DNA from 3 places in the Paenibacillus sp. FSL H7-0918 genome. Region 3 is predicted to be linked to each of the others. Evidence: riboswitches for the same ligand, from Rfam matches in the RefSeq annotation. Region 3 holds a riboswitch; each other region holds the start of a gene.
What was found. A riboswitch is a leader RNA that binds a small molecule or an ion and turns the genes downstream of it on or off. The one in region 3 is predicted to bind cyclic di-AMP.
Positions count from the first base shown of each region.

Region 1 (10,911 bases), on a different contig from region 3:
ATTGCCTTTGGTTTCCGCATAATAATTCAATCCCAGCAGTAGTACGAACAAGGTCATCATTGCTGTGAAAATCACCCAGCCCTGACGTTTGTTCTTAGCGAACAATCCGTACATATATGGCAAAGAGGCTGGCAGCATCCACATAGAGAGAATCTCCAGAACGTTCGTAAGTGGATTAGGGTTCTCAAAAGGATGCGCTGAATTGGCTCCGAAGAAGCCGCCACCATTCGTACCTAAGTGTTTAATTGATTCCAAAGAAGCGACTGGACCGATAGCGATTTGTTGCGTCTGCCCTTCAAGTGTAGTGACCTCAAGCGATGGCTTGAGCGTTTGTGGCACATGCAATCCTACCAGCACCAATGAAACTAGCAGAGCTAATGGAATGAATACACGAATATGTGCTTTTACGAAGTCCTCGAAAAAGTTCCCGACTGATTTCTGTCCTGTAATCCCTCTGACAAAAGCAACCGCAACAGAAAATCCGCTCGCTGCAGACGTGAACATCATCATCGTGATGACTGCCATTTGTGAAAAATACGATAGTCCCGTCTCCCCGCTATAATGCTGCAGGTTCGTATTGGTCATAAAGCTGATCACCGTATTGAATGAAAGCGTCTGTTCCATATCGGCAATTCCATTCGGGTTCAGCGGCAATCCCCGCTGTAATCTTAGAAAAATATAACTGAAAGCAACCAGTACGATATTAGTTAAAACAAAGCTGAGTGCATACTTCTTCCAGGACATTCCGTCCCGTTTTTTCAGGCCGATCAGCTTATAAATACCTTTCTCTGTGCCTGCAAACCAGCGATCCGTACGATTCGGTTCGTTAGAAAATACATGATATAAATACGTTCCCATCGGCTTGACCAGCAAGATGAGAATTACAATTACGACGACTATTTGCAAAATGCCCATGAATGCCCCTCCTTAAAATTTCTCAGGATGAATCAACGCGTAAACCAGATATATAAACAACAGTAGGGTAACAGCGATTACTAGAATCACAGCTTATCCCTCCCCGTATCCTCAACTACACCTGCGCACCAGCGCATAAAGCCATAAAATAACCCGTAAATTACAGCTAACGAAGCCACCATATACAGATCCATCATATCTTCCGCACTCCTTCCATTATCCTTGATGAGGTGATCTATCGATTAGAAAATCAGCATCACCACTATGGGAATAGATTACATAGCTCGCACCAAGTCTTTTATAGACCAATCTAGGATTTATTGAACTTGTAATCACAAAAATCGGCTGTGTCGTCCAGGTACGGCACATCTGAATATAGCGGCAGCAAAGCGGAAAGCTGCTCTCAAACAGATATACCCTGCCTACCGGGAACGATGGGCGAAACCAAGTGCTCTGATGGCGGGTATCCACTAGAATAACCTGCTCAATCCCGAGCTCCTCAAGTAAAGCTTTCTCAGCCACATTGTTGGTTAATCCCGCCATCTTAATACCCCTGAACTTCAGAAGTTTAATGAAATGTTCTCCCGCCTTTGTAGGCGCACATACAAGCACATATTCATTCTGATCCGTCATCTTTTTTTCTCCTCCTGCTCATTTACAACAAGGAGGCAACGAAAATCTCCGAAAGGATGTTGACCTATCGTCATTTTCGGGCACAACCTAAAGCTCGGTTGTGTCACGTCATTAGACGCTGCCTTACAAATACCGCTAATGATGAATTTAGCGACCTCTTAGGGGAGGCCTCCATAAATGCTTTGCTTCTAAGAGCACAGCAAAAAGCCACAAAGGATCTCCTCTGTGGCTCGCTAGCGGTCACATTGCACTCATCCTCTCTCCATACGCTTACGAGGTTAGCTGTCGGATTCGGGCGGTGAGAGTCGCCCTACCTGTATAGATGCGAGCTCACTCACACCCTCTACAGGATTCACCCCATAATCGGCTTCCGACTCTCACATCGGCTGCCGATTGTTGGTTCCCCCGCTTTCCTTATCGGAAATTAAGCGGATCAAATATTCGATTGTCGTTGAAACAGGAGTAATCATACTCTTATGCACGAAGACTTGTAAAACCTGAATGATGCCAAAATAATGCAAATTAAAAACTATTTTCCCATTAGATAGCGCTTACTTGATATCTAATCTCTCTATATCTCTTGTTTACTCGAGTTTGGAGCGTTTAATCGCTATCTATAATACATGTGATTTTATTCACCTTTTTAGAGCGAAAATACTGCAAATTCCCATTATAGGTAGAAACGCAAGAAGCTGAGGCTGAGCGAGAAAGAGGCGCGATAACACGCCATAAATACCTATTTACCTCGTTTTTCAGTCGTAGTCGGCAGGATATGGTTAAAATTGCTCTAAAAGAACATTTTCCGTTTTTTACAGAAAATCTTGAAAAGAGTATGATTCGGGTTGAATCTAATTCATGAAAAACAATCAACGCTGAGTTCCTGCATTCGCAGGGAACGGGGGAACCATCAGGCCACCTGGCCTACTTGGGGTGAATCCAAAGGAGACTGCATAAGTCTCAATAGGTAGGGCGACTCTCACCGTCCGAATCCGACAGCTAACCTCGTAAGCGTAAAGAGAGAGACCCTTGATCCGCCACGCTTTGGCCCAGGTATATCTGCCTGTAATCCAAAACCGCAGCAGAGGTCCTCCTCTTGCTGCGGTTTTTGCGTTACCTAAGCTTATTAGGTGATAGCACGCTGGATGGGGTGAATGTTTTGAAGCACTATTATTTAGGGATACATCAAGGGCTGCTTGAGCCGATAAGTCTAAATTACGTTTGTTTCGGGGCCTTGTGGTTCGAAGAACATAATCACAGGTACATTGTAGGCTATGCATTTGGCCAGAACCAGATCCAAGCCCTTCGCCAGTTCAGCACACCTTCTTCTTGTAAAGACTGTTTAGACTCTAAGATTGTATATGAGATATATAAAAATATTCGAGAACAACAGCAGCAGCAGGATTGGTCATCACACCAAAAGCTCCCGTGGTTTACAGCCTTCAAGGAGCCTTGGAAAGATGTAAGCGCCGGTTGGTATGTCTTGAGATCCCGCAGCACCTTTCCCTTACATCTATCTGTTATACGAAAAGAGAAGTTCCGACTATGGCTAGAGCATACCGCAGTCTGTGAGAATAAAATGGAAATGCTCGCTTGTGTAGAAAGGGCTAGTGTCACTCATCATGTAGACTTAAAGCTTTTGGAAATCTAAGGAGGAACCCTACTATGGACCAGCGCAGACTATCCCGCATTGAAGTATTTGTATTGGATGAACCCGAGCCTATTCACTATGGAATGGAAGGGGCTGAAGGCTGCCGTTATGGTATTCTGAAGCTCACCTGTAAGGGAGGCTGCAGTTGGGGGGCTTGTCTGATCTCTGCCAACACCAAAAATTTCGATCTCATTAAATGGAGTTCTTTTTTACGGGCCATCTGTCATTGCCGTCTTGAAGAAGCGCTGGATAAGGTCCGCCGCGAAGGTTCAGATTGGGAGCAGGTTAAGCTTGAGCTAGTTCAGGGTGCTTTGCAGGATTTAAAGGCCAAGCTCCAGGGTAAATCCTTGGCAGGGCATATTCAGCAAGGGCGTCTGTACAGTGTTGCAGCAGGGGGGAGCAATTCCAGAAGTGAACGGCTCTACTACAAGCCTTCAAAAGCTTTATCCACTGCCTCCCAGCAAAAACACAGTTGCCCGGAACCAGACACCGCCGATCTCATCAATAAATCCATCTCTTACTTTTCTATATTATAGATTCAAGCAAATCTCTCAATCTGAAAGGATCGTGTTCACCATGCCTGACCCCTTACCTCCCGAGTCCACCTACAGTACTAAATTTGCAGAGTGTGTTCAAAAGTATACTAATGAAGTCTACGTACTTAGTTCCATGTTGTTAGAACAATCTAATGAGGCAGACAAGATTACTATCCGCACCTTCATAGAGCTTCATAAAATATATCGTCAGGATGATTTTGATCCTCAGTTATTCTCTATCCACGCTTACCGCACTTGTATTCACCAGTGTGCTGATTCTTTTGCCCGGCGCTCGCTTCTATCGGCTAAGGCATTACCTTGGGAGGAACAGCTTGTGAAGGTATTGTGGTACGGCTTAAAGCTGCCTCTTTCTCAAATAAGCATTATTCTGCAAAAAAGTGTTCCCGCACTGAAAACACAGCTTAGAGCTCTACGGGAGCAGATGACCACCCAAACGGATATACTAACGAGCGCAAATCTTTCTATAATTTAGTCTCTGACTAGAATTCAAACGATCTTTGAGCGCATGAAGCGACTAATGGACTCAGGAGCCTTTAATTGAAGCTTTTCCACAAATATGGCCGGCGTTCGGACTCCAGTAGAAATCCCGAGCGATGAACGTCTTGGATCGTCTTAAAGCAAGCCCTAATCATCTTCCACCAAGACAAGCCTTACGGACCCAGATGACGTTACTTGCACGTTTATCGCCTTTTGAGCATAGTATCGGACTCCAGTGCAACTATTTGGTTAAAAGAGCTACTAATTCACCCTTTTTCATGCCAATAGCGACTATAGTGTCCGATATCTTGCTAAATCTCGATGATTGCTGCATTTAAGTGCTGCTGGGTCCGTTAGCTATATCAGCTCGTATACAAAGAGATTGCCAACTCAAAAACGGGGATATCCCAGCAACCATAAACGGCTGTTAGGATACCCCCGAAAACTCAGTGCTTACTATTACGCTTTACTCTTACGCGCCTTACCGTACATCCACAATCCCGCCAACATCCCCACTATAGCAATACCAGTCAATAGGCCTTGAACGAAATCCATAAAAGTGGAGCCATCCGGAAGCATTCTACTAACCGTAGCCAGCGATACAGAACTCATTAAAAGCATAATGGTATATTGTTCGCTTGTAGACATCATTAGCACTCCTTAAAAGTTATATGAGGTCATCTTAGATCTTGTAAGCTTTCATTGCTTTTCTGATTTCTTTAATACTTGGGCGTTTGCCGTACATCAGTACGCCGGTACGATAGATCTTGGCTGCCAGCCATCCGAAGATGAAGGTAGTCACAAGCAGGATCAGCAGCGATACAATGACTTGCCAGATCGCCACCTCGCCGACACCAATTCGGAGCAGCATCGTCAATGGTGAGGTGAAAGGCACATAACTCGCTATCTTAACCACTAGAGTATCTGCATTGGAGATACTGAACAGTGGAACATAGAACGCTACGAAGCCTAACATCATGATTGGCATTACCGCCTGACCGAGATCCTCCGTACGGCTGACAATCGAACCTACAGCCGCATACATCAAGGCATAGAGGAAGTAACCTAATACGTACAAGACAAATCCATAGAGCAGCAAGTTAATATTGAGCTGGCCTAAATCGAGATCAAAATCAGCCAATACAGTCGCATTATGCGGGAGCGTCAAATTGACGACGATCGCTGCGACAAAGATCCCAATTTGCAATATTCCTACTAGGAAAACACCGATAACTTTACCGAACATTTGCGCTAAAGGTGAGGCACTTGTAATCAGAATCTCCATAATCCGCGAGCTTTTCTCAGAAGTTATCTCTGCGGCAATCATGTTGCCTGTCATCATAATGGACATAAAGAACAACATAAGCATGGCATATACGATAATGTAGTTAATGGCTGGAGTGTCCTCCTGAGAGCTTTCACTGCCACCGCCTGCGTTAAGCTGTTGTGTAGTAATCTGCACAGGCGTTGACATTGCAGCAATCTGTTCAGAGGTCAGCTTGTCGCCAACGATGAATTGTGTGTTTGCTTGCTGAAGTGCATTTTGGAGATAAACTTGCACATCTCCGTTTAGTTCCCCATCATTACTATGATAAGTAACGGGTGGAAGCCCTTCACCAGTAGGTTCCGCAAAAGTAACATAACCTTCTACGGTCTCTTCATCTAATGCTTTCTTTAACTCGGCATCCTCCGCAGAAGCATATTGTACTATCTTAGCCTGTGGCATGCCCTCTGGCGCAGTATAAGCCTTCAACAATTCTGCAACCTGATTTCCCTCTTCAGCAATCACAGCAATTTGAGTAACTTCACTTTTGGCCGAATCACCCTTAAACTGATCGATGATATAGGGAAGATTCATCCCTATGCTGAGCAATAATACTAGAATCAAAGTAGTAATCATAAATGATTTCGTTCTAACTTTATTTTTAAAGGTAAAGCCGATAATTGTCCCCATCTTATTCATTAGATTCACCCACCGCTCTGATAAAGATTTGGTTTAACGTAGGTTCCTTGATTTCAAAATGCTCCACTTCACCCTGTGCTATCGCCTGCTGTAAAATACGCTGTGCTGCACCGATCTCACTGATCGATAACAGATACCCACGCTCCAGCCGTTTAACTGCTGTAACACCTGCGATGGACTCCAAACCTTTTACCTCATTAGCTGTACGCAGCAATACTTCTTCCCGCGGGTAGCCATTCTTGATCGTGCGGATATCCCCTTGAACGACCGTATTGGATCGATCGAGAATCGTAATGTTACGGCATAGCTCTTCCACATGCTCCATCCGGTGCGTAGAGAAGAGGATACTTGTTCCCGAATCACGTAATTCTTTGACCGTATCTTTCAGCAGCTCCACGTTTACTGGATCCAGCCCGCTGAAAGCTTCATCTAGAATCAGAATCTGCGGCTTATGAACGACAGCGGCGATAAAGCCCATTTTTTGCTGATTTCCTTTGGAAAGCTCTTCTATTTTTTTATTGTAATAATCCGGAACCTCGAATCGATCCAGCCAATAGCGCAAGCTCTTATCTGCATCACTAGCTGACATCCCACGCAGGCGGGCCAAGTAAACGATTTGATCGCTGATCTTCACCTTAGGATATAGTCCACGTTCTTCGGGCAGATAACCCATAAGTTGCTGCAGTTCACTGTTGAAAGGTTTTCCGTTATACAAAATCTTGCCTTCATCAGGGTAGATTAGGCCGAGCACCATACGCATCGTGGTTGTTTTCCCCGCGCCGTTCGCCCCCAGTAATCCGTAAATTTCCCCTTTACCTACGGTTAGGTTAATTCCGTTTACTGCGGTTTTTTCTCCATATTGCTTAACTACACTTTCCAGCTTTAAGGCTTCCATTTCTCTAGTCCCCTCTCTTGTGGTCAATTAGAATAGGACGATGACCCTGTGTCCATAAACTTAATATTTCGTCCAGTTCCAAACTGCGGCTCTTGATAACCTTTACGCCCAAGTCATGAATGCGTTTCTCGTTTTCAGAAAATTGTTCTATGATAAAAGAAGCTACACCCGGTGTATCCATGGTAAAGTGCAAGCCTCCTGGCAACTCAGCCGATAACTCCGCAAGCTCCTCTTCATCCGCAGCATTCACCCAAACCTCGGTCCAAGCACCGAACAGACTGTCTTTTTCAGCCATACCCAGCAGTTCTCCCCGATGCATAAGGACGATATAATCCGCCAGCCGTCGCACCTCATCCACAATGTGTGTGGAGATGATAATCGTTGCGTTGTGCTCATCCATATATTTACGAAGTGTCTCGATCATAATCTTCCAGGCAAAAGGATCAAGACCCGATGAAGGTTCATCCAATAGCAGCAGACTTGGCCGTGCCGCAAGTGCTACAGCAATTTCGAATTTCCGGCGCTCCCCTTTAGACATCTTCGAAAGTCTCATATGATACGGAACCTCAAAGCGATCCATCAGCTCGTGAAAATACTGATCGTCCCAATTTGGATACCAATACTTCCGAAATCGAGCTGCCTCCTCTGCATTCCAGTGGTTCTCCTCAGTAATTGACGTTTCAGGAACATAGGCAATGGTCTGGCGAAGCTCCAGAGACAACCCGCTATCATACCTGTTCTCGAACCAATAAATCTCGCCTTCCTCTGGATTAGTCAGCTGCATCAGCAGATTCAGCAGCGTGCTTTTGCCGGATCCATTCTGACCTACCAAAGCTGTAATATATCCTTTAGGCAGATTCAGGGTCAGCGGTCCTATCGTTTTGTTTCGCCGCCGTTTAAGTACATTCCGCAATTCTATAGCCATCTGTACCATATGAGTAAGCGCCCCCTCTCAATCCTTTTCTCTATACTTGCGTTCTACAATCTCCATAAAAATCTGTTCAAGTTCATCCTTGCTGCAATGTACCGATCGGGCGATATCCACTGCACTTTCAAGTGCTTTGCCAACCGTTTCACGTTTATATTCTTCCATGGCTCCGTCACCTACATGGGATACAAAGGTACCTGTTCCTTGTCGCGTTCGCAGCAAACCTTCGTTCTCCAGATCCTGATATACCCGCCGCACGGTAATTACACTGCATTTCAGATCTCCTGCGAACTCACGAATCGAGGGCAGCAGCGTACCTTCTGTAATGACTCCGCTAATGATTAATGATCTAAGCTGAGTCTCTATTTGATGATAGAGGGGCTCTGCACTATTTTCGTTGATTTGTACCGGTATCCACATTATTTACACCTCGCCTTCCACTCTAGCGTGCTAGAGCGCAGTCCTTGCCATTTCCGATTTTTTATATGAGATTGCGACTTTTCAGCCGATGTATAGTCCATTTAGAGAATAACTGTACAGATATTGTTCCCAGCAGAAGTGACCCCCACATGATCGGAGATAACAGCCCCCACTCCTTCGAATAGGAGATACTGTATAAGAACAAACTGCCTCCGCCCAGTGTAACTAAGAACGATGCTGCCCACGATAAAACTACGATAAGCAATGTTAGCCATAGATAAGCTTTGCCGCTAAAAAGATATTCAATAAAAATATATAGACCTGAGACCATGAATCCGAAGCCGAGCCAAGTAATCGCAAAAGCTATGTACGAAGGAACCGCCAGCTCTGCCCGGAAATTCTCTCCTAACAAGTAAATAATAACGAAGAATAACGTACCATTTAGAGTAAAGGAGCCCACACCCTGAAGTTTCCTCCGCGATAATATTACTGCAGCTGGGATCGGTAAAGTTCGTAAGTAAACCAACATTTTTGTGTAAGAGTCTTCACTCCAATATTTCATGGAGCGGCGAGAGAATGTTAATCCCAATAAGGGGATAAAGGAGAGAAATAAGAAATCCGCTAGCATCGTCCGATCCTGCTCACCTAGTACATCATTTGCTATCAGGCTAGTCAGTCCACCAAGATAACTCATAAAAACAACTGTTATTACGAGGGTCCCTAATATTTTTAATTTGTCTCCACGAAAATCAGAGCGCAACATAAACCATGAATCTTTTAATGTTCTCATTAATGCTAACCTCGCTTTACAATGTCTTCAGCGTCTAGCAGAAGCAGGTGTTCATATCCCTGTGCTTACTGTATATATCTATATACACAGTATATGACCTTGATTTTACATTGTCAATCCTGTAACTGGAAATTATTCAAAAGAAATAGGAGGTTTAGGTAACCTCACACTTCAAGCTTATGAAGACACTCTCGAACGTTAGGTAACGCTTATTAATTGAGATTAACTACAATGAGGGGGAATTGAGGCAGAATGCTACGGGGCGAATGTAACTGGGATAATTGAGTTTATTAGATAATTCATTCTGGAAATGAAGTAGTAAGCGCTCACTCTCTGCTTCTATGCAACGTGTTGGTGTAATGTGTGTTGAGGGAGGCGGGTATGGCGGATGGTGCGGTATCAGGGGCGGGGTGCTGATTCGGCTGCTGACTGGTTCAGGTTTCGGGTGTGGGATACCGTTTCGGCTGCTAGTGCAGTTTCAGGTATGGGATATGGGCGACTGCCGGACGGATTAACATTAGGAAAAAACTCCCTAAAATCTGCCCAACCGAGCTTAGATTATTAGTTTTTAGGGAAATCCTCCCTAAAAATTCAGCTATTACTCCGTTATTGAGCTAAATCCATTCAATTTCAGGGAGTATTTCCCTAATTATGGCCTTTTTGAGCTATTTTCGTTCATTTCCAGGGAGGTTTTCCCCAATTACATCTTTTTCGTGCTAACTTCGTTCAATTTCAGGACAGATCCCGAAGCTCTACAAACCAAAATAAGCCCATCACCCGCAATCCCTACTCAGGAACATGCAGATATATAGGCTTATTTCATAACTATTTACGGTTCTGCTACTTTAGTGCTGTTCATTCGCTCAACGCACTAAACTCTGTGCTCTATTCAAGCACTTATTTTACGCTCCCAAAATAACTTCCCACACCGGCTTGGTATGTCCACCTGGATACAAAACATACAACAGCACGTACACCATAACGCCTGTAATCGCTGTGATAAACCAAATTATCGATGTCACTCTGCCCCACTTACGGTGCTTGGAATACTTCGCCTTGAAACCAAGAGTTAACGTAGTAAGTCCGAATACCGCAGCTACGGTTGCCAGAACGATATGGAAGATCAAAAACACTTGATAAATTGTCTTCAGTTCATCCGGTCCACCCCATGAGGTATTTCCCACAAACAACGTTCTCGATACGTAAACAATAAAAAACAGCAGCGCAGCGATAGCGGCAGCAATCATCGTTTTCTTATGCGCCTCGCGTTTGCCCTTGATAATGAGCCACCAACCTATAGCCACCAGCACCGCGCTGATCACGATGAATGACGTACTAATAGTCGGAAACACTGTGAAAATATCCATGATTCTCCCCCTCGGCAGTCTACCAGTTATGCACGGTTCAAGTTGCTCTCCTGAAGTGTTGAGGATGGCGTCGACAATTCATCGTCGTCTTGTCCGTTCTCTTTTTTATACCAATGATAGAACACATAAGCAAGCATAGAGGCAAAAATAAATTCCTGAATGAACTTCATCGCGATGCCTCCTACCTGTTGATCCACCTTCGGCGACATCACTTCAAAGAATGCAGGACCTCCAAAATTCTGAAGTAAAACAGAGGGGTCACCCGAGATACAATAGCCCATAGCACGCGCCCAAGTCTCTGGATCACTGTAAGTGGCG
Region 1 is NZ_JBBOWJ010000006.1:188,994-199,904, reverse strand. Features, by position in the region: gene kdpA (potassium-transporting ATPase subunit KdpA) at 1-915, opposite strand, end outside; gene kdpF (K(+)-transporting ATPase subunit F) at 928-1,005, opposite strand; gene MHI15_RS29670 (hypothetical protein) at 1,132-1,548, opposite strand; cyclic di-AMP (ydaO/yuaA leader) riboswitch at 1,800-1,989, opposite strand; cyclic di-AMP (ydaO/yuaA leader) riboswitch at 2,409-2,573, shown strand; gene MHI15_RS29665 (hypothetical protein) at 2,642-3,196, shown strand; gene MHI15_RS29660 (hypothetical protein) at 3,211-3,732, shown strand; gene MHI15_RS29655 (hypothetical protein) at 3,866-4,225, shown strand; gene MHI15_RS29650 (hypothetical protein) at 4,690-4,878, opposite strand; gene MHI15_RS29645 (ABC transporter permease) at 4,913-6,193, opposite strand; gene MHI15_RS29640 (ABC transporter ATP-binding protein) at 6,186-7,088, opposite strand; gene MHI15_RS29635 (ABC transporter ATP-binding protein) at 7,093-8,013, opposite strand; gene MHI15_RS29630 (GntR family transcriptional regulator) at 8,041-8,436, opposite strand; gene MHI15_RS29625 (hypothetical protein) at 8,498-9,226, opposite strand; gene MHI15_RS29620 (hypothetical protein) at 9,568-9,741, shown strand; gene MHI15_RS29615 (DUF420 domain-containing protein) at 10,129-10,593, opposite strand; gene ctaG (cytochrome c oxidase assembly factor CtaG) at 10,620-10,911, opposite strand, start outside.
Region 1: another riboswitch for cyclic di-AMP. It lies ahead of MHI15_RS29665 (hypothetical protein); the one in region 3 lies ahead of MHI15_RS08990 (TrkH family potassium uptake protein).

Region 2 (10,911 bases), on a different contig from region 3:
CTTAACCATGGCGGTATGGAGCGGTTGGTACGTATTAATGACATCATCTTTATTCTCATATAATGGCACAATAATCACTTTACGGCGGTCATTCGGGTCATTTTGTCTGCGGACATAGCCATTTTTTTCGAGCCGGTCTATTAATGCCGTAACACTGCCTGTGGTCAGACCGGTTAATTTAGACAGTTCTCCAGCAGTGATAGGACCTTTCTCCCGTAGAATATCTATAGATAAGAAATCATTATTGTATAACCCAAGTGAGGCGGCTACATTTTGTTGGTACAATACCGTTCGGTTTCCCAAACTGCGCATAAGCAAGGTGAATTGTTCCTGCTCTGGTGTAGGTTGTTCGTGGCTTGACAAAAGATAACGCTCCTTTTAAAATAATTATATCTTGATAGTCAAGATATTAGATTATAAAGTTATTCTAAAATTTTGTGATTTATCAAATACATTCTATCGAAATTAGAAATGTTTTGCAAAATAATTGCAATCCAACAACTTTGGGCAACCATATGGATAGAAGATATAACTACGAACCAGTGGGTTGAATTGAGAGGGGAATAGATGTGAAAGAGACTATTGTTATTAAAGGGGCAAGAGAGAATAATCTGAAAAATGTCTCGCTCACGATTCCTAAGTATAAGCTAGTTGTCCTGACAGGACCTTCGGGATCAGGGAAATCGACCTTAGCTATGGATACACTTCAGCGGGAATGCCAAAGACAGTATTTGGATTCCATGGGCATGACGTCAGATACGATCAGCAAACCAAAGGTGGAATCTATTATTGGACTGTCTCCGTCCATTAGTGTTGGACAACATATCACCAATCGTAATCCCCGTTCGACAGTTGGGACAGTTACCGACATCTATACGTTTGTCCGGTTTATCTTTTCCAGATTAGGCGAGCGGGTTTGTCCTTCTTGTAGTGGCAGCATCCCACCTTCTTTTGAAGCGAGGGGAATGCTGATCGAGGAAGACGAGGAAATGGATGGTCAAACGATGGGTTGTCCGCATTGCGGAGCTGAGCTTGAGAAGCTGGGCATGTCCCACTTTTCTTTTAATAAACCGGAGGGAGCTTGTGAAGCCTGCGGTGGTGTTGGATCTGTGGCAATTATAAATGAAGCGGCGGTGTTTAATTCAGAGCTTAGTATGCGTGAGGGTGGGGTGGCCTCGCTGAATGGTGTTCATCGTGATATACAGATGCGTATATTAGTGGCTGCTGGCAAGCATTTTGGCTTTGAGTTTGACCCGGATCAGCCCTTAAAAGATTACGGCGAAATTCAGCGCGACTTGTTATATTACGGAGTGGAAAGTGAGGCGTTTAAGCGCCATTTTCCCAATGTTAAGCCGATTCAAGGCACCAAATTTGAAGGCGTCATTCCTGGTTTGTGGCGGCGATACAAGGAGAAGGAAGGAGAAGCTGGTACACAGGAAAAAGACGGCGGATTTTTTCATGAGCAGCAATGCCCGGAATGCCTTGGCGCTCGCCTAAAAAAAGAAGTTCGTCTCGTTCGGGTAGCTGGCGCATTGATTACGGAGGTATCGGATTGGCCATTAAGCGATGTTTACGAGTGGACGAAAGGCTTGGAGGCGGCTTTGCCCGCCGAGGGACTTCATCTGCTTGAACCCATCCTTCACGATATGCCTACCCGACTAAAACGGATTATCGATGTTGGTCTTGGTTATCTTTCCATGAACCGTCAGACGGTCTCCCTCTCTGGTGGAGAGGCACAGCGGCTGCGCCTTGCCTCATTGCTGGGGTCAGGTCTGACTGGAGTGTTATACATTCTAGATGAACCGACGACCGGGCTTCATCCGCGGGATACTGTTGGCCTCATTCGAGTGCTTCAGGAGCTGCGCGATTTGGGTAATACGGTGCTCGTTATCGAGCATGATATCGAGATGATGCGCGCTGCCGATCATATTATTGATATGGGTCCGAGTGCTGGTCTGGACGGAGGGCAAGTTGTTGGCGAGGGCAGCATTGAGGATTTGATGGCAAGCGAGACTTCTGTTACGGGAGCCTATCTTAGAGAAGAGCGTAATAAGACTGCTGCATACGTTCGCCGGAAAGGTGACGGAAAACAAATCACCATCCGACAGGCACAGTACCGGAATATTGATATCCCGGAGGTTTCATTTCCTCTAGATTGTCTAGTTTCTGTAACTGGGGTTTCGGGTTCAGGCAAGTCGACACTAGTCTTTGATATTCTTGCGCAAGGCAGTGCGAAAGAACATGAGCAAATAGGCTGTGCTGAGATTGCGGGCTTAGATCAGGTTGGAAATATAGTGATCTTTGACCAATCGCCCATGGGTAGAATGTTGCGTTCTAATGTAGCGACATATACAGATGTATTCACACATCTGCGCCAGCTGTTTGCTGCATTGCCAGAGGCGAAAAAAAGAAAACTGACCTCCAAGCATTTTTCCTTCAACACACCGGGTGGACGTTGCGAAACCTGTCAGGGTCTTGGGGTGCTGACTGTAGACATGAATTTCTTACCCGATCTGGAGGTTAAATGCCACGCATGCAAGGGGAGAAGATTTACGGATGAGGTTCTCCAGGTGAAATATGATGGATATTCCATCTCGGATCTGCTGGACATGTCCGTACAGGAAAGCTTGCCGATTCTTAAGTCGGAAGCCAAAATGGCGGGGATTATCGAGACATTGTGTGAGGTGGGTCTCGGTTACCTTAAATGGGGACAATCTGTCAAAACCTTATCCGGTGGTGAAGGGCAACGGATTAGACTGGCTAAAGAGCTGAGCAAACCTTCCAAAAACCATACGCTCTATCTGCTTGACGAACCAACAACAGGCCTTCATCCGTCAGACATCAAGCAGCTCCATACCTTATTGAGCAAATTGGTTGATACGGGAAATACCGTCGTAGTTGTGGAGCACAGCTTAGAGCTGATTCGAGAATCCGACTGGGTGATTGACATCGGCCCTGAAGGTGGCGTTGTGGGCGGTAAGCTTGTAGCTGAAGGTACACCGGAGCAGGTTGCTGAAGTGCAGGAATCCTACACAGGGATGTTCCTGAAACGGATTCTGGCTGAAGGGCTGTAATCTAATAAAAAGAGGTGCCCAAAAGCCATGAAAATGGCTGGGGCACCTCTCTTTTTTTGAACTTAAACCAAACCTCTGCTCTCAACTCTAAACTTTGCCTGAACGTCTGAACCAATCCCATTCGCGCGTACATAGCACTTTCGGAATAAGAGATGATCATGAGTCAATGGTGTTTGATCCGCAGATGATTAGGATACGGTAGCAACAGACAGCGAAAGACTATGCTTCGGCGGTATCGGACTCAGCAGACCAGCGAATGATTATTCTTCGGCGTGTCGGACTCAGGAGTCCAGCGAATGATCATTCTTCGGCGTATCGGACTCAGCAGACTTTATAAGCAGGAAAATCCGCCAATTGGAGTATTATCGGACCGCATAGCTCCTAATGGCGGAAAAATCACCGTATAAGAGCCTGATTCTAAGAAATAGCTGCGCTGGAGTCCGATGAGTTGCTGAAAAGGCGATAAATTAGTAAATAGCGTCATTGGAGTCCGAAAGCCTCAGCAGGAGATCATGGTAGCAGTAGCAGTAGCAGTAACAGTAGCAGTAACAGTAACAGTAGCAGTAACAGTAACAGTAGCAGTAGCAGTAACAGTAACAGTAACAGTAACAGTAGCAGTAACAGTAACAGTAACAGTAACAGTAACAGTAGAAGTAACAGTAGCAATAGACCCAGCGAATGATCATTCTTCGGCGGTATCGGACCCAGTACACCTTAAATGCAGGAAAATCCGCCATTTGGAGTATTATCGGACCGCATAGCTCCTAATGGCGGAAAAATCACCGTATAAGAGCCCATTTCTAAGGAATAGCTGCACTGGAGTCCGATGAGTTGCTGAAAAGGTGATAAATTAGTAAATAGCGTCATTGGAGTCCGAAAGCCTCAGCAGGAGATCATGCATCTAGCGCAGCTTAATAATCTAGCAGACGTCCATTATCATGCCATTGCCCGTACATTTTATTTTCTTTAGTGTTTGCTATGAATTTGTCTAATTTACTCTTAAATAAATCTGGCTGATGTTTATTGCTTTGGATCGTGTCGATCCGAACTCTTTTATAAAGGGCTGGAAAGGCTGTGAAATTCTCATATACTTGACTGTTCTCTTTTAGCCTTTGCTCTATAATCTTATCTACTATAAAAGAATCAGGGTTCATATCAGGAAGTACCCGTTTTCCTTCAGCACTCATTAACCCCAGCTTTTCGAGGCGGCGGACACGCTCTTTATTCAATTCAGTCCAAGAGCTTCTTTTGCTTCGGGGAGAGAGTCTTTGCGCCAGCTCCGTTTCCGAAATTTTCTTTTTCACTCCATCGATCCATCCAAAACACAAACATTCCTCAACTACGTCCAAATATAGCAACGTTTCTGGGTTTGGCGTCATACTAACGAGTACCCAACAAGATTGTTCAGTCTTACAATTCTCCTGCAGCCAAACTCTTAAATCTTCTCTCGTTTTTACTGTAATTAGATTTTTAATCTCCATAATTAAAATACAATTTCCTTTCTAGGTATGGAGTGGAGCGTCTTGCCCATCCGAGATTAATTTGCTTCCGCAGGAACCTGATACCAAAAAAGAGCATAGTCATTCATGGTGGAAGCATGGCCTAACTGCCGTAACATAGTAGATACATTGCCTCTATGATAAGTCCCGTGATTGGCGACTTGCAACACAATTTCTGATAGGCGTGTTTGGCGGATTCCGGCGAATGGATTGTCAAGCAGAATGGTTTGCTCCAAATCGGATTGGTTGTGTAACCATGCTTTGTATTGTTCTGATAGCTGGGCAAAGATATTTACGTATTCATCCACAGAATCTAGAATGCTCAAATTTAGCGGGATACTTTGTTGAAAAGCCTCTGGCATGGCAGTGCCTGTTAATACAAGATACCACATCGTATCAACCGCATAGATATGGCTAAGGGCATGAGCGATGGTGGGAAATGAGCTGTTCACTTCTTGACTTAGCACAGAAGGCGGGAGTTCCTTGATTCTCCCCAGGATAGTTTGGTTTGCCCATGTGTGGTATTTAAACATTTCTACTGGATAATTTGTCATTCGTACATTCTCCTTTTGAATGGTCATGGATTTGTTTTTTGTTACTGTAGTTAATATAAAAGAAGAAGTATGACATCAGACTGTCATACTTCTTCATAAAGTTTGAGTGTGTTTTGAAGCTGCTCTTTTAAAATACCTCGCAATGCAGGGGGTTCGAGGACTTCGGCGCCGCTGCCGAAACTCAGCAGAATGGACCAAAGCCAACGTGCTTCCAATGGCTTATACACAGGAATTCGCATCGTCATGCTTTTATCGAAATGAAATTCCTTGTCGACTTGATGAAACTGATCCAAAGCTTCTGCTAAAGCCTCAGGGCCTACCCGGATCACTATTTCCTCCACCTGATCTGCCCTGTTTGAACAGCCGGCCTCTTTGGGTACCTCATGTTGCGAATGAAAGGTATCCTGCGTCAGGAACAAATTCAGCATCCGGGAAAGTCGGAACTCCCGATAGTCCTGCCGTGTCCGGCAATAACCATAGATGTACCAGTTGCTATATTTAAAATGAAGCTTTACTGGTTCCATTTCACGGGTTGTACGTTCATTTTTTACACTGATGTAATCAAAACGGACAACATTTCGTTCCGATATAGCCGCACGTAAAAGAGGAAGTGCGTCAGGATCCGTACGCCGGGTTTCAAGATCCACCGCGAGACTAGAGGTCTGTGGCTCCGTTCCAATCGTTTGCAGCCGTTCAATGGTTCCTTGCGTATGCTCATCTTCAAACACGGAAGAAAGACTGTTCAGTACAGTAATCAGAGAAGTGACATCATACGAACGGAGCAGGCTTTTATCCATTTTATATCCGTCCATAATGCCATATCCACCTTTAGTTCCCTGATACGATACGACCGGGATGCCAGCGGCACAAATCACATCGATATCTCTATAGATTGTTCGCTGGGAAACCTGAAACTCTTCAGCCAGCTTGGAGGCAGATAAAACTTCGTGGTTCAATAGCTTGTAGATCATAGAAATCAATCGTTCCAATTTCATGTGTGCATTCCCACCCATTAGTCCATTTCGTGTTACAGCGTGATTATATCATAGATTTTTTCGGGCTAATTTTGGGAGGGAGGAGTTTTGTTGTTGGTGATGAAGAAATATCCTATGACAGAGTCGATTAAATCTATTTACAGATTAAATCCGCAGGCTCGCCTGATAAATCATTAACAGAAATAATAGTATCGTTTTTTTTCACAGGTGGGGTCCAATATTGCTCATTCCCAGGCAGGTCATCGAACCATTCGGCATCCTTTGGACAATCTAGAATCATAAATTTTCCGTATTCCTGATCTCTGGATTGATGGTATTTGAGATAGGCTTTCCCGTTATCAATGGCGAGAATTTCTATCTTTCCTGAGGTGTGGCTCATGGATAAGCGTACTCTTTTGCCAAGTCCTGAGGTTCTGGCTTTGGCTTCTTCTACAATTTGATAGACTTGCTCGAGCGGTAATACGAAATCCCGGTTTCCGGCTACGGGCCGGTTCACAAAGAAGTAGTAGGGTGTAACGCCAGCCCATGAAAGCCGGTCCAGTAGTTCCCCTAAAATAACGGGATCATCGTTGATGCCTTTGAGGATGGGGGTCTGATTTACGACAATTGCCCCTGCGTTGTGGAGAGCTTTAAATGCTTTTTTGGCTTCAGGTGTGATTTCACGAGGATGATTGATGTGCGCCATAACATAGATTCGTTTGTCTTCGGTAGAGTAAGTACGAATCAGCTCCAGCAGCTCTTCGTCTTCAGAGATCCGCATCGGATTAAATACGGGAATTTTGGAACCCAGTCTAATGATCTTAACATGCTCAATGCTTCTTAGATTTTCAATAATGGATCTTAGCTTCGGTGTGGAGAGAATTAAACTGTCCCCGCCCGTAAGAAGTACGTTGTTAATCTCCGGATTATTTGCGATATACTCCAAGCCCGGAGAGACATCAGCCATCGCCTCTTTCACGTCATTTCGGAACAGACGCTTACGGAAACAGTAGCGGCAATAAGCCCCGCAGACCTCGGATACAATCAGTAGTGCAGTTGTTCTATACTTGTGCTGACAACCAGGTACCACATAATTCGTGTCCTCATCGGAGGCGTCCCAGCGCCCATACTCCAGCAGTTCACCTTCGTTAGGAATAACCAGCTTACGGATGGGATCATTTGGATCATCCCAGTTAATTAAAGACAGATAGTAGTCATTTACACGAAAAACAAACTTGTCCGTAATTTCTTTCAGATTCTCTTTTTCCAGCTCAGACAACATAGCTATTTTGTTAATATCCGTGAAGTACTTTACCTTTTGCACGTACATCTCTCCTTTGTCTCGTAGTGTGAGAAATGAGGGAGCCTTAGTGTCAAAGGCCAATCTACTGCCAGCAGGGTCCAAAAAAAGCACAAAAAGAGACCCTTAGCAAGGGTCTCTGGTTATGTAAATAACATGAAAAGCAGACCCATCCACTGCTGACGAGGTTAGCTGACGGACTCGGGTAAGATGGTACCCTACATTCTAATGCTCAATGATTCGCCCCAATTAACTGGTTCCCCCGCTTTTCAACTGTAAAAGTTGGAAATTAAGCGTAGATAAAGTATACCCTATGAAGTTTTGAAAAGTCAAAAGAGAATCCTAGATTCACCTTTAATTGCTAGCGCTACTTCCGCCGAGTAGTTTAGGCAACAGCGTTAGCAGCTTCTCCCGGGTTAACGCATCACTAGAGTTCCATTTGCTTCCGTCGAGCAGATAAACATGTCCCTGACGTACTGCCGGGAGATTGTTCCAAAGTGAACTGTCTAGTAATCGTTCCATCGCAGCTCGCGAGTCTTTGCGTTCCGGAATGAGCATGAAGATATGATCTCCGGCGTAGGCAGGCAGTCGTGTTGGATCAACTTCGGCGAACCCTAACTCTTCGTCCAATATGGCCTGGATCTCTTCGGTCGGTTGTAAACCACAAGGGGCATAAAGCGCAGTGGAGAATCCGGACATTCCCATAGCATACAGATGATCTCCATGATCATAGACCAAAGCAGAGGCGGTTTCTCCAACTTGGAGGGTTGTCGTGTAAAGCTGCTGCCACATGGCAGCGTTTTTGATTGTGAATGACTCCAGCCATGCTTCGGCTTCGCGCTGTTTACCTAGCCAACTGCCTAATGTCCGCATTCGGTTGTCGAGAGGCGCAAATGAATCAAAGGTGAGTGTCGGAGCGATACCAGAAACTGCTCTGTAGGCTCTTTCATCACTATTTGCCAAAATGATCAAATCTGGGTTTAGGGAAGCGGTCAACTGCGGGTCCAGTGGAAACCCGACGTTGGCGAGCTTCTTAAGCCGATGTTTATAGACGCTGTTCCGGGCGAACGCTTCATCTCCACCGATAGGCTTTACGCCTAACGCGAGAAGGTCGCCAAGTGTTTCGCCATGATAGACAATACGTTTCGCTCGCTCTGGAATCTCCACCTCATGACCCGTCCAATCCTTGACGGTAAGCTTACGACCTTTCTGATGTGCATATTGTCCGGGTGTAACTCCGGTTTTTTGCCGAAAGCGGCGGCTGAAATAGTATTCGTCCGAGAAGCCGACCAGTCTGGCGATTTCCCGCAGTGGTTCAGTCGATTCCTGCAGGAATCGTTTGGAATGATTAATGCGCAGATCCGTCAGGTATTCAAGCGGCTTTTTACCCGTAAGCTGCTGAAAGATCGGTGTATATTGCCAGATTGATATTCCCGCCAGTTCAGCTAACTGCTTCACGGTGATACTCTCTGTATAATGCTCCTGAATGAATGTTATGGTCTTTTCTACGGATTCCGTAGGACTTGGCAGGTGTTTGGAAGGGTAATTATGCTCAAAAAGTAGCAGCAGCAATTCTTGGAATTTTAATTGTCGCTTGAATTGTTGTACATCATCGGTGTTATTCCTGTTCATGAGCAGGTCTTCGACTAGTCGGATTACCTTGGTGAACGGGTGCACAATTAACTCCCGTCTGCCGGAAAGCAGCTCTCCAGAATATCGTTTAGGATGCTCGGTTGTATAAATTGCTGTAAAGGTGATGAGGTAATAATACAACGTCAGCTCCTGGTTGTCCGTACTATAGGAGATTCCAGGAGATAGTAGATAACATTTATCCGTACTTAGTATCACGCTTTGATCATCGAGGTTCAATTGTCCGTTCCCTCCAGTAAATATGAGAAGGGTATAGTCCTGGGTTGTACGCGTTATAGAGCTTGAATCGGCAGCTTGAATCATCAGTTCGGCCTCGTTTAGCTGAAATAGCAGAGAGTGGAGTGGGGGGCAGGACGATGATGTATGCAGCATGGGTTCAGCCTCCGTTCATTTGGTGAGAATGATTATCAATGAATTCATTGTATATAAAAAAAAGAAGCATATCAACAGCTGTTGACATGCTTCTTGCAGTTTTTTATCAGCCTTGTGTTAAACTCTTCATCACAGAAGGTTATTTCATATTCAATAGCTGTGGAATTTCGCCAAGCAGCCATTCTCTTGTTGTCGCATCACTTGAAGTCTTCATGATGTCTTGTGTATAGACATATCCGTTCTTGACGGCAGGAAGGCTCTTCCAGATAGGGCTCTTTAATAGATTCTCTGTGGATTGTTTTGCTTCTTCTGCCACTGGAGTCAAGAGGAATATCCGGTCCCCGGCATATTCTTTCAGGACTTCCATGGATACTTCCTGGAACCCTTTACCTTCATCAAGGATCTTCTGAATAGCTGGAGTTGCCTTGAAGCCATTCTCCCCATAGAGTACCTGGGAAAGTCCGGTTGCTGCCATTATAAACAGTCTGTCTCCTGGATAATAAGTGAAGACCGCAGCCGTTTCGCCCTCTTTCATGCCTGCGGATTTCAATTGCTTCCACATGTTCTCTTCAGCGGTTTTATACTGCGCAAGCCATGCTTCTGCTTCAGTCGTTTTCCCAACAATTCCACCAATGTCCAGCATACGTTCCTGGAGTGGGGCAAAGGTATCAAATATTATAGTGGGTGCAATTTTGGAGAGCTGTTCGAAATCAGCTTCATCTGTGCCCGCATAGATGATGAGGTCAGGCTGAAGCTCCAATGTTTTTTCCAGATTGATAGGGAAGCCTACATCCTCCACACCTTGTAATTGATCTTCAAAAACCTGGCCTTCACCCATAGAAAGAGGATAACCTACCGCCTGCACACCAAGTGCGAGCAAATCGCCATAAGTTTCTCCAGAATAGATAATTCGCTGCGGATTCACCGGAATCTCTACAGTATGCCCTATGTAATCTGTATAGGAGCGGGTAGTCGCTGCTGCTTCATCTGTACTGCTATCTGAGGGTTCTGCTGAAGGTACCGCAGTTGCAGCGGAAGAGTTCCCGGTTGCGTTCACCGTACTATTGGCAGAGGATTGTTCCTTTGAGTTTCCGCACGCCAGTAGCAATGTACTCAGCAAAAATAGTACACATACCACAGCGAAGGACTGTCGTACCTTGTTCATATCTTATTGCCTCCCTATTATATGTAACGACCACCAATAATGATAATCATTCTCGATTAAAATATATCATAAATTAAAGCCTCTTTTTACTCAATGGACAAAAAATAACCCCGTAATTTGATTTGTACAATCAAGTAAAAAGGATGTGTTTAAAATTATTTTGAATTATTTTTAGCTGCTTGGAAAAATACTCTAAATAACAGCAATCGAGAGAAAGAGAGGGAGCTTGTCTTGATAACAAACTTGGCAGAAGGAATCCCTTGAAGCACATAGGATTGTGGTGTTTTTTTGAATCTGATTACTGTTATGTATTTAGATGTTCA
Region 2 is NZ_JBBOWJ010000004.1:235,731-246,641, reverse strand. Features, by position in the region: gene MHI15_RS26100 (MarR family transcriptional regulator) at 1-312, opposite strand, end outside; gene uvrA (excinuclease ABC subunit UvrA) at 570-3,074, shown strand; gene MHI15_RS26090 (hypothetical protein) at 3,587-3,835, shown strand; gene MHI15_RS26085 (YdeI/OmpD-associated family protein) at 3,986-4,555, opposite strand; gene MHI15_RS26080 (DinB family protein) at 4,612-5,127, opposite strand; gene MHI15_RS26075 (helix-turn-helix transcriptional regulator) at 5,211-6,122, opposite strand; gene MHI15_RS26070 (KamA family radical SAM protein) at 6,256-7,431, opposite strand; cyclic di-AMP (ydaO/yuaA leader) riboswitch at 7,564-7,707, opposite strand; gene MHI15_RS26065 (AraC family transcriptional regulator) at 7,756-9,423, opposite strand; gene MHI15_RS26060 (ABC transporter substrate-binding protein) at 9,563-10,588, opposite strand.
Region 2: another riboswitch for cyclic di-AMP. It lies ahead of MHI15_RS26070 (KamA family radical SAM protein); the one in region 3 lies ahead of MHI15_RS08990 (TrkH family potassium uptake protein).

Region 3 (10,911 bases):
GCTAAACCATGTTGTGTCTCTAACAACACTGCTCCATAGGTGCTCATCTTCTCTCCCCTTCCGTGCAGCTAAAATTCCAGCCTAATCAGCTCATGGACCGATGCAGCGTCAGAACCGTTAATTCTGGCCTACACAATAACCGAAAAGGCATGTATGTCTCTCCAAACCCTCTATTCACATACACAGGCATGGCTTTGTCTTCTGTATAATACAATCCATTTATGTATTTAAGAGATCCATAAGGTGTAAATGGCGCACCTATAAAGGGCAGGCGAATTTGTCCGCCATGACTGTGCCCGGAAAGCTGTAGATCAAATGAATAGGCCTGTGCGGTATCCGCATAATCCGGCTCATGCATCAAAAGGACGTTAAAGGTTCCTTCAGGAACACCAGTAATTGCTTTCGCTGGGTCGGGTTTACCGTGTAACAGATCATCCAGACCCGTAACCGCCATGACTGCCCCGCCTCTTTTTAGAAGGTAGGATTTGTTCCTTAGCACCCGGAAGCCCGCAGACTCCAGCAGCTCGGTAACCAGCTGGGTATTCTTGTAATCATGATTGCCTAATATCGCAAATTTACCCAATGGCGCACTTAACGCTGCCAGCACCGGTACGGCTTCAACAAGATCCTCAGGATCGCTGTCCACAATGTCACCCGTGAAGCAAATAAGATCCGGTTCAGATTTACTTATATGTTTAGCGAGCCGGGCCAGATCCCTGGCATCCTTATTAAATCCGAGATGCGTATCACTGAAATGAACAAGCTTCATCCCTGAAAAAGCGGAAGGAAGCTCCTTGAAGCGCAAGTCCAGCTTAGTGACCTCAATCCAGTTTGGCTCCCCCTGCCATGCATATCCGCTTGTAAGCAATCCTGCGCCGATTACAGCAGCCGCACCCCGAGTCAGGAACTGCCGGCGGGTAATTGTAGACTCGCCACCAGAATGCCCCTTAGAGGTGTCCTTGTGGATCTTATCGCCATTCTTATTGGGAGAAGCCCCAGACGATTGTATCTTCATAGGGAGATTCTCCTTTCTTTACCTTTTCCCCGAAAAACAGATGGTCCAAATAATAACTTATATATTATTTCGGGCAGTTAGAACAATCCGGCATTCTTTCTCCGGAGTTTCGCTGTAAGCGCGTGCAATCCCTTTTTTTGCGATTTCTGATTTTTGAACTCGTCTCAGCATAAATGCTACTTCCAGCGTTTTTTCAAAAGGAAACGGTTCAAGCATTAACGTTGACTTATCCTGCCACTCCGCTGTGATGACACGACCTGACGTAAAACTGAAATCTTCAGTACCTGAGAACCCTTCACGCCACCATGGATGCTCCTCTGATTTCGGACACCCTGGCTCATTTAAGGCCAAATACAAGGACAGATCATCGCAGAATTCTAAAAGGCGGGCATCATAATACAGCTCATCTTCCCCAATAGGCTTGGAAGCTTCAAGCTCCCGATGGATACGTGCTCTGCGTTCCTCTTCATGTTCTTGATATAAAGTAAGCTCTGGATAATCGAGTCCCGCAATCTTAATAAGCCGCTCAAAATGCAAGCTGCACAGCAACGCTCCGTACGGTGTGTGTTCCTCGATCTCATCTAATCCACGCTTATAAAAGGTCAACTTAGGCACTACAGGAAAATCAATAAAGGTGTAGGGTGCTTGCTCCGCATCATTCCAGAAAGGGGTCTCATCCAGATCAATCCAGCCCCTATCATGCTGTGCTACTGCCCACAGTACCTCTTCCCGGCGTCCTTCAGTTGGCACATGCTGCTCTTTGAACCCAATGGCCAGCTCTCCGGCAAGTTTCCCGTGATCATGCTGCTTAACCATTACAATTGCTCCATCTTGCTCCCGACAAATCACGATTATTCCTCCTTGTTCCACAGCTAACATTACGTTAACAATGGATATTATAGCATAAATTGGTCAATGTTCTGAACCTGCTCCAGCCCTGCAAGACTTTCCCGCCACAAGCAGATAAGAGAGTCATAACAACATAAAAAAAGCTACCCCCCAGCGAATGGAATCCACTTTGAGGATAGCTCAATAGATAAACATTTGGCGGTACTATTAATTACACACCTAACCAACGTTTGAACATATGCTTCGTTGTTTGCTTGTTAATTTCTGCAATGGATGTCGTAAGAGGTATTCCCTTTGGACAAGCGCGTACACAGTTCTGTGAGTTACCACAGCCATCGATCCCGCCATCCTCCATCAGAGCATCCAATCTTTCGTCAGCGTTCATTTCACCTGTAGGATGAGCATTGAACAGACGTACTTGAGAAATGGCTGCCGGTCCGATGAAATCCGTCTTTTCGTTGACATTCGGGCAAGCCTCCAAACATACGCCACAGGTCATACATTTGGATAATTCATAGGCCCACTGCCGTTTTTTCTCCGGCATCCGCGGTCCCGGTCCAAGATCGTACGTACCGTCAATCGGAATCCATGCTTTTACCCGTTTTAGCGCATTGAACATCCGGGTACGGTCAATGACTAAGTCACGCACCACCGGAAATGTCTTCATAGGCTCAATTCGTACAGGCTGCTCCAGATTGTCTATAAGTGCAGCGCAGGCTTGGCGGGGTTTGCCATTAATCACCATGGAGCAAGCTCCGCACACTTCTTCTAAACAGTTGGAATCCCAGCATACGGGAACTGTGCTGTCACCTTTGGCATTCACAGGTTTACGCTGAATTTCCATCAAAGCACTGATCACATTCATACCTGGACGATAAGGAAGTTCAAATTCCTCGACATACGATGAACTTTGTGGATCGTCCTGGCGGGTGATGATAAACTTTACGTTTTTGGGAGCTGCAGCTGTTTCCGCCATAATGGTTCCCTCCTAAAATTGCCTGATTTTATTTCATGAAGCTTGCCTCGCAAGCTATTCTGTTTCTGGAAAGCATTAATCCTTCGAATAATCGCGTACCCGTGGAGGAATCAGCGAGACATCCACTTCGTCGTAGGAGATTTGTGGACCCTCTGCAGTCCAGGCTGCTTTTGTGGTCTTCAAGAACTCCTCATCATTACGATTCGGGAATTCCGGTTTGTAATGTGCACCACGGCTCTCATTCCGCATAAGCGCCCCAAGTGTCATCGCTTCGGACAGCTCCAGCATATTCCAGAGCTGGCGAGTGAAGGCCACACCTTGGTTATTCCAGCGCGATGCATCATTCATATTGATCTTGCGATAACGCTCCTTAAGCTCTTTGATTTTGCCAATGGTCGCTTCCAGCTTCGGATTGTGCCGCACCACGGTCATATTAGCGGTCATCCATTCGCCCAGTTCCTTGTGGATCACATAAGCATTCTCTGTCCCTGACATTGCCAATAGAGACTCATATTTGTCCGTTTGCTTTTTGTGGAAGCTATCGAATACGGAAGAAGAGATATCCTGCGATGATTTCTTCAGGCCTTTAATGTATTCAACAGCCTTTGGTCCTGCGACCATACCGCCGTAAATAGCAGATACCAGAGAGTTGGCGCCTAGACGGTTCGCTCCGTGATATTGATATTCACATTCTCCGGCTGCAAAAAGACCCGGAACGTTCGTCATTTGATTGTAATCAACCCACATGCCGCCCATAGAATAGTGCACAGCCGGGAAGATCTTCATTGGTATTTTACGGGGATCATCCCCCATGAATTTTTCGTAAATTTCAATAATCCCGCCAAGCTTCACGTCCAGCTCTTTTGGATCCTTGTGAGAGAGGTCCAAATACACCATGTTCTCGCCATTAATGCCCAGCCCTTGATCCACACACACATTAAAAATTTCACGTGTAGCAATATCGCGCGGCACCAAGTTACCGTAGGACGGATATTTTTCTTCTAGGAAATACCACGGCTTCCCGTCTTTATAAGTCCAGATACGGCCGCCCTCGCCACGTGCCGATTCCGACATCAGGCGGAGCTTGTCATCTCCCGGAATAGCCGTTGGGTGAATCTGGATAAATTCTCCGTTGGCATAATGTACGCCCTGTTGATACACCGCACTTGCGGCTGTCCCTGTATTAATAACGGAGTTCGTTGTTTTGCCAAAAATAATACCCGGCCCGCCGCTTGCTAAAATAACAGCATCCGCAGGAAAAGTCTCAATCTCCATCGTCTTAAGATTCTGGGCACTGATGCCGCGGCATACACCTTCGTCGTCGATGATAGCTGAAAGGAACTCCCAGTTCTCGCGTTTAGTTACGAGACCTTCAGCTTCCCAGCGGCGCACCTGCTCATCCAACGCGTACAGCAGCTGTTGGCCTGTAGTCGCGCCGGCAAAAGCTGTACGGTGCCGCTTCGTTCCGCCGAAACGACGGAAGTCGAGCAGACCTTCCGGTGTGCGGTTGAACATAACGCCCATCCGGTCCATAAGGTGAATAATACCTGGCGCAGCTTCACACATCGCTTTAACCGGCGGCTGATTCGCCAAAAAGTCACCGCCATAGACGGTGTCGTCAAAATGCTCCCAAGGGGAGTCGCCCTCACCTTTGGTATTTACAGCGCCATTGATGCCGCCTTGCGCACATACGGAGTGTGATCTTTTTACAGGAACTAATGAGAATAAATGGACATGCGCACCGGCTTCCGCTGCCTTGATGGTAGCCATCAGGCCGGCCAGGCCGCCGCCCACGATAATGATATCGGATGTTGCCATGATAGTTCACTCCTTTTATCGAAAATATCAGAAAGGATTCTTAAATTAAATGAAGGTCTTTATGGACTGGGCAATGGTTGCTGCAGTTTGAAATTCACTGTCACGGAAAGTAACCAGCGAAATCAGGAACATGAAAGTTACTAATACAAATATGCCAAGACAGAGGTAAGAAGATACCCGCTGTGCACGTGGACCTACGGTGATTCCCCAGCTGATCAAGAAAGACCAGAGACCGTTCGAGAAGTGGAAGCATGCAGCAACGATACCGATAATATACAGTGTCAGCAGAAGTGGCTGAGTCACGATATCATGCATCAGACCGCCTAATTCTTCGTGCTCCACATTACCCACCGCCACCTGAACCCGTGTTTGGAACAAGTGCCAGACGATAAAGATGAAGGTAACAATACCTGTAATCCGTTGCAGGGTATAACGCCAGTTTCTTTCAATGTTGAAACGGTTCAAGTTCGGCTTGGATTGATACGCAATATAAAGTCCGTATACCCCATGGTACAGCAGAGGAAGCCATATACCGAACAATTCCAGGAAGAAGACGAGCGGCAGGCTGTTCAGCCATAACACGCTGTCAGTGAAACCGGAAGCGCCACCCTCTACAGCCGCAAAATTCGTCATCATGTGCTCAATGAAGAAGGCTCCAAGTGGGATAACGCCTAGCAAGGAATGAATCTTTCTGGAATAAAATCCTTTCATACAAAGTAACCCCTTTCCGATTAAAACAGCGTTTTCATTAATGGGTATTCACCGCCGGAACTACATTTGACACAGGATAACGTTGACAATCCAATGACAATAATTCCTTAATTTACCGTTATCCTAGAGTTTACCGGACTTAGTTTTATTTTTCACAAAATGTGAATATCTTGTGTCACTTTTCATGTTACTCTTTTTTCGCTTATAAGGGAATTGCAATCTAATTATTAAACGTTATACAATAAACGCATAAGAATAGATTTTATATGATAATAATTCTCATTTAGCAAAACTACATTTTCCGACATAACCTGATTTTCCTTATGTAATAAGAACAGTTACTCTTACGGCTATGAATTTCATCACTACTGATCGTACATCGCATTAGGAGAGGAACTCAATTATGTTTGACGATTTAGATGTTTTTGCAGCAGTTGTGGAACATTCCAGCTTAAACCGGGCCTCACGCCAGCTCAATCTATCCCAGCCCGCCTTGTCTCGCAAAATTTCTAAACTCGAGGAACGTCTGGGGGTCGCACTGTTTAATCGTTATGGCAAACGACTGGAGTTAACCGAGGTTGGGCGTCTCACTTATTCCTATGCGCTTGAACAACGGCAGCAGCGTTCGAAGTTTCTGGAGGCTCTTTCCAAATTCAAAGAGGGGGAGCCAAGGCTTGTCACCTTGGGGGCTAGTCTTACCTCCCTGCAGACCACGCTTCCGCCGCTGGTAAACGCTTATATGGACAAATATCCGACCGCAGAGCTGAAGCTGATCACAGGCCGAACGCATGAGATCGTATCCTCAGTTAGTGAGGGAAAATCAGATGTAGGTCTGATCGCTTCCTCTATTCAAGAACCCGGGTTGCGCTGCATTTCTCTATTTGAGGATCAACTGCGACTAGTCGTCTCAGAGCAGCATCCTTTAAATTTATCTTCCAAGCTAACCATGGATAATCTATCCCGGCTGCCTATGATTCTCTTCTCAAAGGGGACCTGGTACCGGCGTCTGACGGACGATCTATTCCAGCGCTGCGGGATTGATCCCGATGTGCGCATGGAGATTGACTCCTTCGAAGCCATCGTACGGCTGCTTCCGACTGTCAAAGCGGCTGCGTTGCTGCCAAAGTCTTATCTGCGTCCAGAGCTGCTGAACGGCGGCGGGCTGGTGTCCTTACATATCAAGGAGCTGGAGCAGACTCAACGGACCACCTGCCTGATCTACCGTGACGATGGAAGCATGAGCACGGCGGCTCGCAGTCTGGTGCAAGTTACCGAAGAGATGTTTCTGACAGAACGTGAGCAGTAAAGCCGGACCAAATGAATCAAGGGGCGCACCTAGTGATCTCCAAATGAGGCAATAAGTGAAGCACTTATCGACGAATTAGGGGATTTCTCCCTGAAGTTCAGAGATTTCTGTTCAGCAGACTTAAAATTAGGGAAAACTTCCCTAATTTTCGGCCGATTCAGTAACTAATTAAGGAATCCCTCTGTTTATTAGGGAGGAATTCCCTAATGTCGTTCATTTAGAGCGAATAGCGGCTATTTTCAGGGAGTTTTTCCCCAACTAGTTTAAAACCCACTCTGTACATCGCACAAACAAAGAACACATATCGCTTTTCGCCACACATATTTCACCGTCACAGATACCACAAATCATCTAATTGCAAGCCGTACGATAACCACACCTAGCAAGTCGCGCACCGACCAAACCAACATTATAGAACACTACGCATGGTCCATAGTCATATGGCATATTAAAATCCAATACGTTTCCTACTCTTTACTCCATAAAAAAGAAGCTGCCCCCAAGTAGAATTCACTACTTTTGAGTCAGCTTCTTTTCCTATGATTCTTGGTTCACAACTTCACTCTCAAAACGGTCAATACTTTCATTAGGACCAATGAGTACCATAACATCGCCTTCACTTAAATAATCATGGGCAGTTGGAGCGACGATTATTCCACTTTCCCTATTTAGGGCAACAATACTGCAGCCATATTTAGCTCTTGTATTTAAATCAGACAAGCTTCTGCCGTTCATGCAGGACGGTACGGTCAGCTCGACAATTTTATAATCCTTGGACAGTTCAATATAATCCAGCAAATTGGGCGTCACCAGCTGATGTGCCACACGAATCCCCATATCCCGCTCCGGAAAAATAACCCGATCAACCCCCAGCCGCGACAGTGCGCGGCCATGAAGGATAGAGATTGCCTTAGCCACCACTTGCTTGACTCCAATCTCCTTCAACAAAATGGCCGCCAGAATGCTTCTCTCCATATTGTCACCAATCGCAACAATCCCACAATCAAAGTTCCGTACACCAAGCGAGCGCATAATTCCCTCATCTGTAGCATCTGCTACTACCGTATGCGTCAGCTGATCGCTCATTTCCTCCACGCGTTCTTCATGGTGGTCAATGCCGAGCACCTCGTAGCCCATTTCCATCAGCTCAAGCGCCAGGCTTGAACCGAAGCGACCTAAGCCGATTACTACAAATTGCTGTGCTTTCATTTCTAATTAACTCCTATCCAATAATTATTTTACCTTCCGGATACTTATACAGTGGTTTACCCTGTTTGGGACCGAGTGCATACGCTAAGGTTAGTGGACCTAGCCGACCTGCAAACATCGTCAGACAGAGTAGAATCTTACCGATCGCTGACAGTTCCGGAGTTAGCCCCATAGTCAGTCCTACCGTAGCAAAGGCGGAGGTCGTCTCAAACAAGATTGCCAAGAAATTACTGTCTTCAGTTGTGGAGAGTATCATCGACACAGAGGCGATTAACAACAAAGCCAGCAGCGTGATCGTTAATGCCTTGTAGATGCGCTCTTGAGCCAGCCGATAACGGAACAACACAACATCTTCCCGTCCACGCAGCATAGCAATTACAGCACCAATCATCATCGTAAAGGTTGTTGTCTTAATCCCCCCGCCCGTTGAGCCCGGAGAAGCACCAATAAACATAAGAATCACTATAAAAAATTGTGTAGCCTGCCGAAGTCCAGCAATATCTACTGTGTTCGCGCCAGCCGTACGGGGAGACACGGATTGAAAGAAGGCCGATAATATTTTACCGCCGAAATTCAGTGAACCCAGGGTACGAGTGTTAGTAAACTCAAATATAAAAATAACCAAAGCTCCGATCAGAATCAGCCCTGTACTGGTGGACAGGACAACTTTACTATGTAGAGACAGCCTGCGGGTTACCCGAAACTCCACCAGATCTGACATTACAATAAAACCAATCCCGCCGGAGACAATCAGAAACATCACAATAATATTCACAAGCGGATCATATACATAATCAGTTAAACTCCGAAAATCCCCAAAAATATCGAACCCCGCATTATTAAACATAGACACCGCATGAAATATGCCATAATAAATCGCTTTTCCCAACGGCATATCAAAAGCCCAGCGAATAGACAGCAGCACAGCGGCACAGCCTTCTATGACAAGAGAATATATGAGGACTCTCCGGATCAGTCGCACAATTCCTTCCATAGAGCCTTGATTCATGGCTTCCTGTAGGATTAGCCTGTCCCGCAAAGATATTTTACGCTTTAACACCAGTGAAAATAGAGTGGCCATGGTCATAAAACCTAAGCCGCCGATCTGGATCAGAATCATAATTACGGTTTTCCCAAAAATGGTGAACGAAGTTCCGGTATCCAGCACAACAAGCCCTGTAACACAGGTTGCCGACGTTGAAGTAAATAATGCATCAATAAATTCCACGGAATTCCCGCTTGTGCTTGAGATGGGCAGCATAAGCAGCAAGGCCCCTATCAGAATGATCGATGCAAAACCAAGCACCAGTATCTGCGGCGGCGAGAGCTTCAGAAACTTAAATTCAGAAATCCTGCGAAACTGTGAAGCCACTTTGCTCACCTTCTTATCAAAAATTCCAACAAAAAAAGCACTGGAAAACCAATGCTGACTTGGTTCCTGCAGTAAATTAGCCTACGAGGTTAGCTGTCGGATTCGGACTGTGCAGGCTGCCCTATTCGTTCCCAGAAAGAAATTCACCCCTGATGAAAGTGCCATTTATCGTGTACACTCCACTTTTCATCACTTCTTATGGTTCCCCCGTTTTCACCAGAAATTCGGCTACTATACAATTGCATACAAATTATATACGTTATTTAGTGAATTCACAAAGACACAATTAATGCTCATTCACATGAAAAAATGCGGTTTAAAGAGACTGCATCAAAAGGAGTGCCTTTTCTCATCACTTTTCCGTGTTTTCCCTGCAATTACACCGATTCTCATCATTCGTGCAGAAATGAACACGATAAAATTCATGGTATAAATTCACATGACTATTCTATACTATCTCTATTACCCATAAAAAGAACATATAATGTTTTTTGTAACCAACCAGGCACTAATACTATAATGGAACATAACATTGTCACAGTACATAACAAGGAGGCGTTACATGAATCCCGTCGGCCAGCCCTTACAGCAACGTGCCCTCTCCAAGAGGCTCATCATCTCGGGCATTATCGGTCTTATTCTATTTATTATGTTTCAGATTTCCCCTTCACTGCTTAGTAGCCCTACAGGTGAAGATACCACCGTCATTAGCAAGGCAGAAGCCCGTGACCAAGCCATATTATTTGCAGAACAAAAGCTCAACTACACCGAAGCACCAAACGATCAATGGAATGTACTTTACCAGACGGACTCTTCCTTTTATGGTTATATGTCTCGCGAGAAGCTTGTGGAGGACTACACCAAGAAAAAATTGGATCAAAAATATCCTTTTGATGTCTTTCGGGCAACGCTTACTCCTTCAGCGGAGCAAGAGCCGCAAATCATCGTTGACCTCAATATGTATAACGGTAAGATTGTCGCTTTCTCAAAGGCTGCAAAAGTTACCTCCGAAGAGGGGTTAGGCATCGCTTCCGTTGGTGCAAAAGAGGACAAGGGAGCTGACCTCACTCTAGCGCAGAAGGAGAATCTTGCTCGTCCTTGGCTTCAGGAATGGGAAGTAAATCCTGCCAAGCTACAAATTGAATCGAATACAGGAAGCCATGGGCTAGTGTATACGGATAGTACTGTTCAGGTCGGCGAATCCTTATTGCACTATTATTTTGATTTCAGTGGAGAGCAGGTATCCAGCTTTAATGCCGGATTCACTGCACCGGCTTGGCATACCTCCTACGTACAAGGACAGACCTCTTTAGCGGAAAAGCTAACATTATTCGGTTACGGTATACCCACACTGATTTTAGGAATTCTGGCACTCGTCTACAGTATTCTTAGAAGAGAGCATACTTCCTTTAAACGTGGAGTATTCCTAAGCTCAGCCTATTTTGTAATCATGATGATCAGCACCTATAATATGCTGCCTGAATCAACGGGCGAAGGGCTAGAAGCACAGATTACCTCTGTCATTATGTTTATCATTTATGCTTTGTACAGCCTGCTGATGTCCTCCTTGCTCTACTTTTCTTTAGTGGGCGGCAATGGCTTATGGCGAAAAGAGGAAGACATGAACCCTTGGCCCCGCGCCAAAGAGCCCGGCT
Region 3 is NZ_JBBOWJ010000001.1:1,976,975-1,987,885, forward strand. Features, by position in the region: gene MHI15_RS08950 (GNAT family N-acetyltransferase) at 1-47, opposite strand, end outside; gene MHI15_RS08955 (metallophosphoesterase) at 86-1,015, opposite strand; gene MHI15_RS08960 (DUF3891 family protein) at 1,073-1,864, opposite strand; gene sdhB (succinate dehydrogenase iron-sulfur subunit) at 2,076-2,840, opposite strand; gene sdhA (succinate dehydrogenase flavoprotein subunit) at 2,916-4,658, opposite strand; gene MHI15_RS08975 (succinate dehydrogenase cytochrome b558 subunit) at 4,704-5,369, opposite strand; gene MHI15_RS08980 (LysR family transcriptional regulator) at 5,773-6,675, shown strand; gene MHI15_RS08985 (potassium channel family protein) at 7,213-7,884, opposite strand; gene MHI15_RS08990 (TrkH family potassium uptake protein) at 7,898-9,256, opposite strand; cyclic di-AMP (ydaO/yuaA leader) riboswitch at 9,319-9,496, opposite strand; gene MHI15_RS08995 (CPBP family intramembrane glutamic endopeptidase) at 9,819-10,911, shown strand, end outside.